3 regions of the Ensifer sp. M14 genome follow, and region 3 is predicted to be linked to each of the others. Evidence: predicted binding sites of a transcription regulator. Region 3 holds the regulator's gene; each other region holds the start of a gene.

Region 1 (3,273 bases), 2.8 Mb from region 3:
CAGCGTGTGGGGCTTCCACTGGCGCGTGAGGTCCACATGGGCCACCTGCCCGACCGCATGCACCCCGGAATCGGTGCGCCCGGCTCCACGGACCGAGACGGTTTCACCGGTCAGAGACAGGATCGCCTTTTCGATCGCGCCCTGGACGGAGGCGCCGTTGTCCTGCCGCTGCCAGCCGACATAATCAGAGCCGTCATATTCGACGGTCAATCGAAAGCGCGGCATCAGCCGACCCTCGTGCCGGCGGCAACCGGCGTACCGCGCAGGAAATCGGCAAGGCCAAGCGCCTTGCCGCCAGCCCGCTGCAGCCGCGTCGGCCGGACGGCGCCTTCGCCGCAGGCAATGGTCAATATATCGTCGAGCACGGTTCCGGCAGAGCCTTCGGCCGCCACGCGCTCGGAGTTCAGGACCTTGACGCGCTCCGGCTTGCCGGCGATCTCCAACTCGAACCATGCCCCCGGAAACGGCGACAGGCCGCGAATGTGGTCGTGCACCTCGCGCGCGGTCTTGGCGAAATCGATACGGGTCTCAGCCTTGCTGATCTTGGCGGCGTAGACGACGCCCTCCTCGGCTTGCTCGGTCAGCGGCAGATCATCGGCTTCGAGCTTGCCGATCGCTTCCTTCATCAGCGTCGCGCCGACCTGCATCAACTTGTCGTGCAGTTCGCCTGATGTCATCGTCTCGCCGATCTGCACCGCCTTGGTGAGCGCGACCGGGCCGGTATCCAGCCCCTTGTCCATCTTCATCACCATCATGCCGGTCTCATGGTCGCCGGCCATGATGGCGCGCTGGATCGGCGCCGCACCACGCCAGCGCGGCAGCAGCGAGGCATGGCCATTGTAGCAGCCGAGCCGTGTTCCGGTCAGGATCGCTTCCGGCAGCAACAGGCCGTAAGCGACGACGACGGCGACATCCGCGTCGAATTCGCGGAAGGTCTGGCGGTCGGCTTCGTCCTTGAAATTGACGGGGGTGAGAATGGGAATGCCGAGCAGCTCGGCTGCCTGGTGTACGGGCGACTTCTGCAGATCGAGGCCGCGGCGGCCGCCGGGCCTGGGCGGCTGGGTATAGACGGCAACGATCTGGTGACCAGCCCCGGCAAGGGCTGCCAGCGTCGGCACGGAAAACTCCGGCGTTCCCATGAAGATGATGCGAAGCGACAAGGCGGATACTCCGACCGTTTGAAATCAGGCCCCTTCAAACGGGTTTACGCGCCTCAAATCAAGCCCTTCTACGACAAAGCGCCCCTGCGGGCGCTTTCCTCGGGATCAGATCGCCTTGGCGCCGCGGGTCTTGGCGGCCTTGGTGAACCGGCGGATCACCATGTCGCGCTTGAGCTTGGAGATGTGGTCGATGAACAGCACGCCGTTCAGGTGGTCGATCTCGTGCTGCAGGCAGGTCGCAAGCAGGCCATCGGCCTTGACGATCTGCTCCTTGCCGTCACGGTCGAGGTGCTTGACGGTGACCGCGGCCGGACGTTCCACCTCGGCATAATAATCCGGAATGGAAAGGCAGCCTTCCTCATAGACCGAGAAGTCGTCCGACGAAGCGACGATTTCGGGATTGATGAAGACGTGCGGGGTCTTCTCGTCGCCTTCCTTGGAGACGTCGAGCACCAGCATGCGCTTCGCCACGCCGATCTGGATGGCGGCGAGCCCGATACCGGGAGCGTCATACATGGTCTCGAGCATGTCGTCGGCCAGGCGACGAATGTCGGCGTCGATGGTTTCGATCGGGGTCGAGACCTGACGCAGGACAGGATCGGGGAGGATGATGAGTGGCTTGATCGTCATATCGCTCCCATAACCGATCTTTCCGTCCGGGTGCAAGAAAATTGGCGCACACTCTTCCAGCTCAGCGCCAATGCACCGATCTCGTTAACCGCCCGGCGCAAATGTTCTTGTTTTGATCTGGCCTTCGAAAGAGAATCTGCTAGGCTTGCCGCATGGAACCTGCGCCCATTTCGTTCGATCAGCCCGTTTTTCTCATCGGCACAACACCCTTGACTGTCGCTCATCTCTGCATGATCTTGGCGGCGCTGGCGGTCGGTTTCATGCTGATGTCCGTTTCGCGAAGGCGGCGGGCCGGCGACGATGAGCGCCATGAACAGATGGCCATGCTTCTGGCGGCGCAAACGGAAATGCAGGGTCGCATCGCGGCAATGGCCGACGTGTTCGGCACCCGTCAGGCGGAGTTGAACCAGACGCTGAGCCAGCGGATCGACGGCATGACGCACCGGATCGGCGCCTCGATCAGCGAACAGACCAAGGCGACGCATGAAAACCTGCGGCGATTGCAGGAACGCCTGGCGGTGATCGACACCGCCCAGAACAACATCCAGTCGCTGGCAAAGGACATGGCTGGGCTGCAGGCCATCCTGTCGAACAAGCAGACGCGCGGCGCCTTCGGCCAGTCGCGCATGGAAACGATCGTCGCCGACGGCCTGCCGATGGGCGCCTTTGCCTTCCAGACGACGCTTTCCAACGGCGCCCGGCCGGACTGCACCATTCGCATGCCCAACGACCAGCCGCCGCTGGTGATCGACGCAAAATTTCCGCTCGAAGCCTGGAACGGCATGCGCGACGCGACAACGCCGGAACGCCGGCAACAGATGGTCCAGCTCTTCCGCCGCGACATGGAGGTGCATGTCCGCGATATCGCCAGCAAATACCTGATCCCTGGCGAGACACAGGAGACGGCCTTTCTCTTCGTCCCCTCCGAATCGATCTTCGCGGAGATCCACGAGCATTTCGAAGCGATCGTCCAGAAAGCGCATCGCCAAAGGATCGTCATCGTCTCGCCGTCGCTGCTGCTGCTATCGATCCAGGTGATCCAGTCGATCCTCCGGGACGCCCGGATGCGCGAGCAGGCCCACCTCATCCAGGGCGAAGTGGGGCGGCTGATGGAGGACCTGACGCGCCTCGATGAACGGGTGCGCAAATTGCAGGGCCACTTCGCCATGAGCCAGAAGGATGTAGAGGAAATCCTCATCTCCTCGGGCAAGCTTTCCCGCCGCGGCGCCAAGATCGAAGCGCTGGAACTCGAGGCGGAAGGTGTGGCGCGGCCGGAAGAACCGCGCCCTGCTGCCGACAATCGCGTCGGGCAATTGCGCCTCAGGGTGGTTGACGAGGACTGACCGTCTCGGGCACTCTCCGGCCAAAATCAGCAAATCGACGGGACATCCTCACATGATCACTGTTTTTGGGTCTATCAACATGGACCTGATCGCCACGACCGCGCGCCTGCCGAGGCCCGGTGAAACCGTTGCCGGCTCTG
Region 2 (3,273 bases), 790 kb from region 3:
GGCTGGAGGCGATCCATTCCTGCTCGCGGGCAATCGCCTTCTGGCGGGAAGCCTCTTCGCGGCCTTCCTGCTGCATGCGCTTGGCTTTTGCAACGAGGTAGGCCGAGTAGTTGCCTTCGTACGGAATGCTGCGGCCGCGGTCGAGCTCGAGGATCCAGCCGGTGACGTTGTCGAGGAAGTAGCGGTCGTGGGTGATCATCAGCACGGCGCCCGGATATTCGCGCAGGTGCTTTTCGAGCCAGGCGATCGTCTCGGCGTCAAGGTGGTTGGTCGGTTCGTCGAGCAGCAGCAGGTCAGGCTGCGACAGCAGCAGCTTGCAGAGTGCGATACGACGCTTTTCACCGCCCGAAAGGCTGGTGACGTCGGCGTCACCCGGCGGGCAGCGCAGCGCTTCCATCGCCATTTCGACCTGGCTCTCCAGATCCCACAGGTTCTGGCCGTCGATGATGTCCTGCAGCCTTGCGCCCTCTTCCGCTGTCTCGTCGGAATAGTTCATCATCAGTTCGTTGTAGCGCTCAACGATCGCGGTCTTCGCGGCAACGCCTTCCATGGCGTTTTCGAGCACGGTCTTGGTCGGGTCGAGCTGCGGCTCCTGCGGCAGGTAACCGATGGTCGCACCTTCGGCGAGCCAGGCCTCGCCGGTATATTCCTTGTCGAGGCCGGCCATGATGCGCAGCACCGTCGACTTACCGGCGCCGTTCGGGCCGAGGATACCGATCTTCGCGTCCGGGTAAAACGACAGATGGACGTTGTCCAGGACCTTCTTCGCGCCGTAGGACTTGTTGAGCCCGGTCATATGATAGATGAATTGACGTGCCATAAAGGAATGCTCCACATGGGAAGGAAATTTGCCCGCTATGTAGGCGAATTAGTGCAAAGGGGCAATCGCCAAAGGCGCTCGCCCCCGCCTATCCCATGGCTGTGTCGTGTCTGTGCCTACCCACGCCCCGCCGCGTCGGCAATGCCTTTGACGCATTTGAACTCCGTCGGCCCCGCCGCCTGGATCAGTGGCGCAAGGCCGGTCTTTCCCGAGATGTCCCCGGTCAGCCCGATCGTCAGGCCGGTGATGACACTGCGTCCCGCAACTGTCTGGCAGCGCATGCGCACCCGGTCGCCGGCGCCACTGCCAAAGCTCTGGTCGAAGGCCTGCTTGATCGCCGCCTCGTCGAGTTCGGCGCCAATGCGTCCTCGAAAGAGCGCGCCGACGGCCGACCGGTTGAGCTCCTCCAGCATGCGCAATTGCACCGCGAAGTAATCGTCGACCGTGCCGCCCTGGCAGGTGCCGCTGCGCAACCATTGATGACGATCGAGCCCCGACTGGACACCCGGCATCGCGATCAGCAGTCGAGTTGCCGTATCATCTGCCATGGCAAGCTTCGGCAGATCGAGCCAATCGCCCTTGCGGTCCTGGCTGCGCATCTCGGCCGCCACTCCGCAATAGCTCTTGCGCAAGGGCCAGAGCCCATGCAGCGACAGGTTGGTGGCATCGAACCGTTCCGCCGTCTGGCTGGCGCATTCCTTGCGCTCAGGCCGTGTCTCGCAGAAGCCCGGCTGCCAGCTGACGGCAAGCACGTAGTCCGTTCGGAACGAACCGCTACCCGCGCCAGCGTCGACCTTCTCCTGCGCCAAGGCAAAGGACGACGGGGCAAGCAGCATCGCCAGCGCCATCGCAACAATTGTCATTGGACTTGATATCGCTTTTCTCCAACATGCCATGACACTCTCCCGATATAAAACAAAACGGGAACAAATATCGCTCAAAACGGGAAAATTGCAACTGGTAATTACAGATGCGGGAAATCGCTTGTGACCTCATGCGTAGAGATCACCAAGCAGCGATTGCCTTTCCCATGCAAATCGATTTGATATCGGGCAAGCTGACGATTGGTCCGGGAGAAGGCATGTTCGGGCAGGTGAGGACGCATCAAAGCCCGACAGGCGCTACCTTAAGCTGGCGCCACCATCCGGCAACCATCGAGGCGCGCGGCATTCTTCTCGTCAGCCACGGGCTTGCCGAACATTCCGGCCGCTATACCCGTTTCGCGGACGTGATGGCCGCCCACGGCTTTAACGTCTACGCCCATGACCATCGCGGCCACGGTGCGACCCGCGCGCCGGATGCGCCGCTTGCGATGTTCTCGAACCGGGACGGGCTCGACAAGGTGTTTGCCGACATCAAGGCGATGCGCGCGCTTGCCGTCGAGGCCCATGCGGGCCTGCCGGTCATTCTCTTCGGCCATTCCATGGGCGGGCTGATCGCGCTCAACGCCGCCGAAACAGATCCTGATCTCTATGACGCGCTCGCCGTCTGGAACTCGAACTTCCGTCCGGGCATTGCCGGGCGCGGCGGCCAGTTGATCCTGAAGATCGAAAAGGCGCTCAAGGGCTCGGATGTGCCGAGCCCGTTACTCTCCAAGCTCACCTTTGGCGCCTGGGGTCAGGCGATCAAGGATCGCAAGACCGATTCCGACTGGCTGTCGCGCGACGAGGCCGAGGTAGCGAAGTACATCGCCGACCCGCTTTGCGGCTTCGACGCGACTGTCTCGCTGTGGCTGGACCTCATGCGGCTCGCCTTTGCCGGCGCACGGGCGGACCGGCTGGCGCGCCTGCCGGCAAACCTGCCCGTCCATCTCGTCGGCGGCAGCGCCGACCCCTCGACCGAAAACGGCGCTGCGATCAGATGGCTTGGCGAACGAATGAAGGCGCGCGGCATGACGGATGTGTCGATCACGATCCACGAGGGCATGCGCCACGAGACGCTCAACGAGATCGGCCGCGAGAAGGCGACCGCGGATTTTGCGGCCTGGTGCCAATCTGCCACCAACAAGACTGCGGCCGGCAAGGTTGCCGTTGGCAAGAGGTTCTGACCCGAAATCACCATGGCAGACATGTCCCTCCCCAAGACCGCCAAAGCCAATGACCGGATCTCCTTCGGCCTGACGCTGATGGTCCTTTCGGTGCTCCTGTCGCCGCTGATCGACATCTTCGCCAAGCTGGCGATCGCAACCGTTCCCTCGGCGCAGATTACCGCTGTACGCTTCATCCTGCAGGTGGTCTTCATCCTGCCGATCGTGCTGGTGCGCGGCAGCCTGTTCGACCTCACCTGGCGCAAGACGGCGCTGCATGCGCTGCGTGGCGGCCTGCTTGTCGTCACCATGCTCTCCTTCATCACCACGCTGAAGGTGATGGAAGTGGCCGATGCCATCGCCATCTTCTTCGTCGAGCCGATCATCCTCACCATCCTCGGCAGCATCTTCCTGAAGGAAACCATCG
Region 3 (3,273 bases):
TTCGCGAACATGCAGAAAGAAGCGGATTTCCGGCCAACAGGATCACCGAAGTCGCCGCCGTGATTGGGCCTACGACAGCATCTCAGGGTCGCGGCAAATAGCCGAATCGGTGTTACAATCACACCAGCGGAACACTGACTTCATTGCAGGCCATGCCGCCCGCCCGAACCAATGCGCACCGAGCGCCGTCATTGACTTCCGGCCGTATCAATGCACGCTAGTCCGCCGGTCATTCGGCGCCCACAAGGGCTCCCCGGCACGCCTTTCCAAGGAGACGATCATGGCAAAAGGTCAAGTGCGAAGCAACCGCGAGGTTAGAAAGCCCAAGAAGGACAAGACCGTCAAAGCCGCCGTTACGCCAGAAGGCTCCCAGGTGAAGCTTGCAGGCAGCAGCTTCTCTTTGGGCAAGAAAGACAAAAAGTAAGGCAGCCGCTCCGACTTCGTGAACCAAATACGCCTGTACGTTTTATCAGTGGCCAGTCGGACGGGATGTGCACGTCTCCGCACATCCTGGGCGACTGGTCCCGCGACGAGAAACCAGAAATGATGCCGGCTCCGCAGGACACCCGACCGGCGCGTGAACCTTCCCGCAGACACAAGGAACACTGCGGGCGGCGGCACTTGCCAATCGTCCCGATTGCAGCCGCGAAGATCGATCCGCCGCCAGCCATGCCGCCTGAGGTCGATGCCGGAGGAGTAAAAAACGCCCCGAAACGCTCGCTCTTCCCGCCAATCTTCGTGTCTTCGCGGCCACAGCTTGAAGGGTCGTCATCGTCTTTCGCAAAGAACTGTTGAACACCGCGCGGTACGCGGTCTGCTTGCTGGACTCCGGAACGAAAGCACGGTTCACATCGTTAACCAATCTATCGGCACCACTTCTGACCTAGCGGACGTCCATCGTGCTTGCAGCCTTGCTTATCGCCTCGATTATCGCATCGCCCCACATCGCCCTCAGCGCGGCCACGGTCGACGACCTGCAAACCGACTTCGAATTGGCCATCCCCTGCCAGCAGATCGACGGTCGGAATGTCTGGAAAGGCTCGATCGCCTATTATATCCAGTCGTTCGTCTATCAAGGCGACACGCCGGTCGCGACCGACGCGGCAGATGCGGTGCTGCCGGAGGACAACTCGGCCGAGACCGTGAAGGAATTCGAGGACGCCTGTTCTGCAACGCAGCCGGCTTGAAACGCCCTCTCCTTCTTTGATGCCCGCCTTGCAACGGCTTATTGCCGAGCTATTCCCACTCGCTTCCGTTACTGGCTGCGCATCCGTGCGGCGGCAGTCCGTTGCCGAAGGTGCGCTTTAGCCGGCCACAACCCCACTGGCGGACCGGCCCCGGCATCATCGCGTTCAATGCGATGCCGACTTCATCGAACGGGCTCTGCCTGTTGTCGACGTATTGATACCAGCGAAACCCGAGGACGACGGTCGTTGCGATGACGATCGTCAACAGGATTCGAATCATCTTTTTCATTGCACCCTCATTCCGTGAAAAGCGCGAGGCATAGCAGCTCCGCATGGCATGCCCAGCACCGAGGCAGCCGATAGGCGCACAATTGATACAACATTCACCGAATTTTAGGCACTTGCGGAACACATATGGAACAGATAGTGTCTGTTCTTGATTTGTTTCACGCCTCTGGAGCGACTTGCCATGCTGACCCGCAAGCAACAGGAATTGCTTCTTTTCATCCACGAACGCATGAAGGAGTCTGGTGTTCCGCCATCCTTCGACGAGATGAAGGATGCACTCGACCTGGCATCGAAGTCGGGCATTCACCGGCTGATTACGGCGCTCGAAGAACGTGGTTTCATTCGGCGCCTTCCCAATCGCGCGCGCGCGCTTGAGGTCATCAAGCTGCCGGAAGCTTACGCGGGAAACGCTCAGCCGCGTCGCGGGTTTTCACCAAGCGTCATCGAGGGAAGCCTCGGCAAACCTCCTGCGCCCGCCCCGGCTGCCGCAAAAGCGCCGCCGGTGGCAGACAACAACTCCGTCTCGGTTCCGGTCATGGGCCGTATTGCCGCCGGCGTACCGATCTCGGCGATACAGAACAACACGCACGATATTACGGTGCCGCTCGATATGATCGGCAGCGGCGAGCACTATGCCCTTGAAGTGAAAGGTGATTCGATGATCGAGGCCGGCATCTTCGATGGCGACACGGTGATCATACGCAATGCCACCACAGCCAACCCCGGCGACATCATCGTCGCGCTTGTCGATGACGAAGAAGCGACGTTGAAACGCTTCCGGCGCAAAGGCGCGTCGATTGCGCTCGAGGCGGCCAATCCGGCCTACGAGACACGCATCTTCGGCCCCGATCGCGTCAAGATACAGGGCAAGCTCGTCGGCTTGATCCGCCGCTATCACTAAGCCAGATGACGTTGGCTGTCTTCCTGCTGGAAGGGCCTTCTTATGCTTGAACGTCTCGCCACCTCAAGGGGTAGCGAGACGGAAGTGATCAAGTCGAGCGCTTTAAGCACTCGACAATTTTCATTCGTGTATGGAGTACTCGCCCAACTCGCAGAGGTCCTGCGTGTCTTCGGTCGTATCGAGACCGGAGCCTTCCTCGAATTCGAAGCGCATGTCGTATTTGCAGACATCGCGTCCGTCGGCGATGGTAATTTCCATGCTCTCGCCCGGATTAAGCACCTGCCGCCCGAAGACATCGTCTTCCCACTGGTCGACGCCGACCGGCGACGTATAGAAGTTCGTCAGTACGGCTTTCGTCTTGTTCTTCAGCTGAAAGACGAGATCCTCAGCACTTGCGGTGGCCGTCGTTGCGGCAAAAATGGCAAGAGCGGTCAGGGCGATCTTACATTTCATTTTATGTCATTTCCTCCATTGTCGGTTTTGTTTGACGCTAGCTATACGGCTCGCATCGACGGAATATTCATTCCTGAACCCGTCTAGAGACAATTATCCTTGCACTGACAATACAGGCAGAATCACCATTTCGGGGTACGTCGCCGGCAAACCAGATGCGCGCACGATTATTGGCTGCGCCGACGCGTGAAGCGCACGCGCGGACGGCGGATTGCCTAGGAAAAGCAACCGTCCTTGGCGGCGAAGCAGTAGCAAGCAGACTTCGCCACAGCTGCGCCAGGTGCGCCCGGAACTTGACGGCCCGCGAAGCAGGGCACAACCGGCAAGCGCCGGAATCGACAGGCCACGTGATATCGTCGCGGCACAGCCAGCACGGTGGAATAAGATGGCGGTGCAATCATGCATCGGATTTGTAGCGATTGTCGCTCGCCCATCGAGGGCGCA

Evidence for each region. The regulator LexA, encoded in region 3, represses DNA repair genes until DNA is damaged. The targets are predictions, from matches to a motif close to TGTTCNNNNTGTGTTCNG.
Region 1: a site for LexA is predicted at 1,893-1,910, ahead of BLJAPNOD_RS00980 (DNA recombination protein RmuC). Genes of this name have one in related genera too.
Region 2: a site for LexA is predicted at 1,732-1,749, ahead of BLJAPNOD_RS10305 (ribonuclease). Genes of this name have one in related genera too.

What each region holds. Positions count from the first base shown of each region.
Region 1 covers NZ_QJNR01000004.1:187,811-191,083, forward strand. Annotated here, with positions in the region: gene truA (tRNA pseudouridine(38-40) synthase TruA) at 1-225, opposite strand, end outside; gene fmt (methionyl-tRNA formyltransferase) at 225-1,160, opposite strand; gene def (peptide deformylase) at 1,266-1,790, opposite strand; gene BLJAPNOD_RS00980 (DNA recombination protein RmuC) at 1,943-3,133, shown strand; gene BLJAPNOD_RS00985 (ribokinase) at 3,186-3,273, shown strand, end outside.
Region 2 covers NZ_QJNR01000004.1:2,158,040-2,161,312, reverse strand. Annotated here, with positions in the region: gene ettA (energy-dependent translational throttle protein EttA) at 1-820, opposite strand, end outside; gene BLJAPNOD_RS10305 (ribonuclease) at 937-1,683, opposite strand; gene BLJAPNOD_RS10300 (alpha/beta hydrolase) at 1,902-2,867, shown strand; gene BLJAPNOD_RS10295 (DMT family transporter) at 2,880-3,273, shown strand, end outside.
Region 3 covers NZ_QJNR01000004.1:2,952,799-2,956,071, forward strand. Annotated here, with positions in the region: gene BLJAPNOD_RS14180 (DUF4242 domain-containing protein) at 1-101, shown strand, start outside; gene BLJAPNOD_RS35625 (hypothetical protein) at 281-424, shown strand; gene BLJAPNOD_RS14185 (hypothetical protein) at 900-1,187, shown strand; gene BLJAPNOD_RS14190 (hypothetical protein) at 1,237-1,476, opposite strand; gene lexA (transcriptional repressor LexA) at 1,657-2,376, shown strand; gene BLJAPNOD_RS14200 (hypothetical protein) at 2,497-2,829, opposite strand.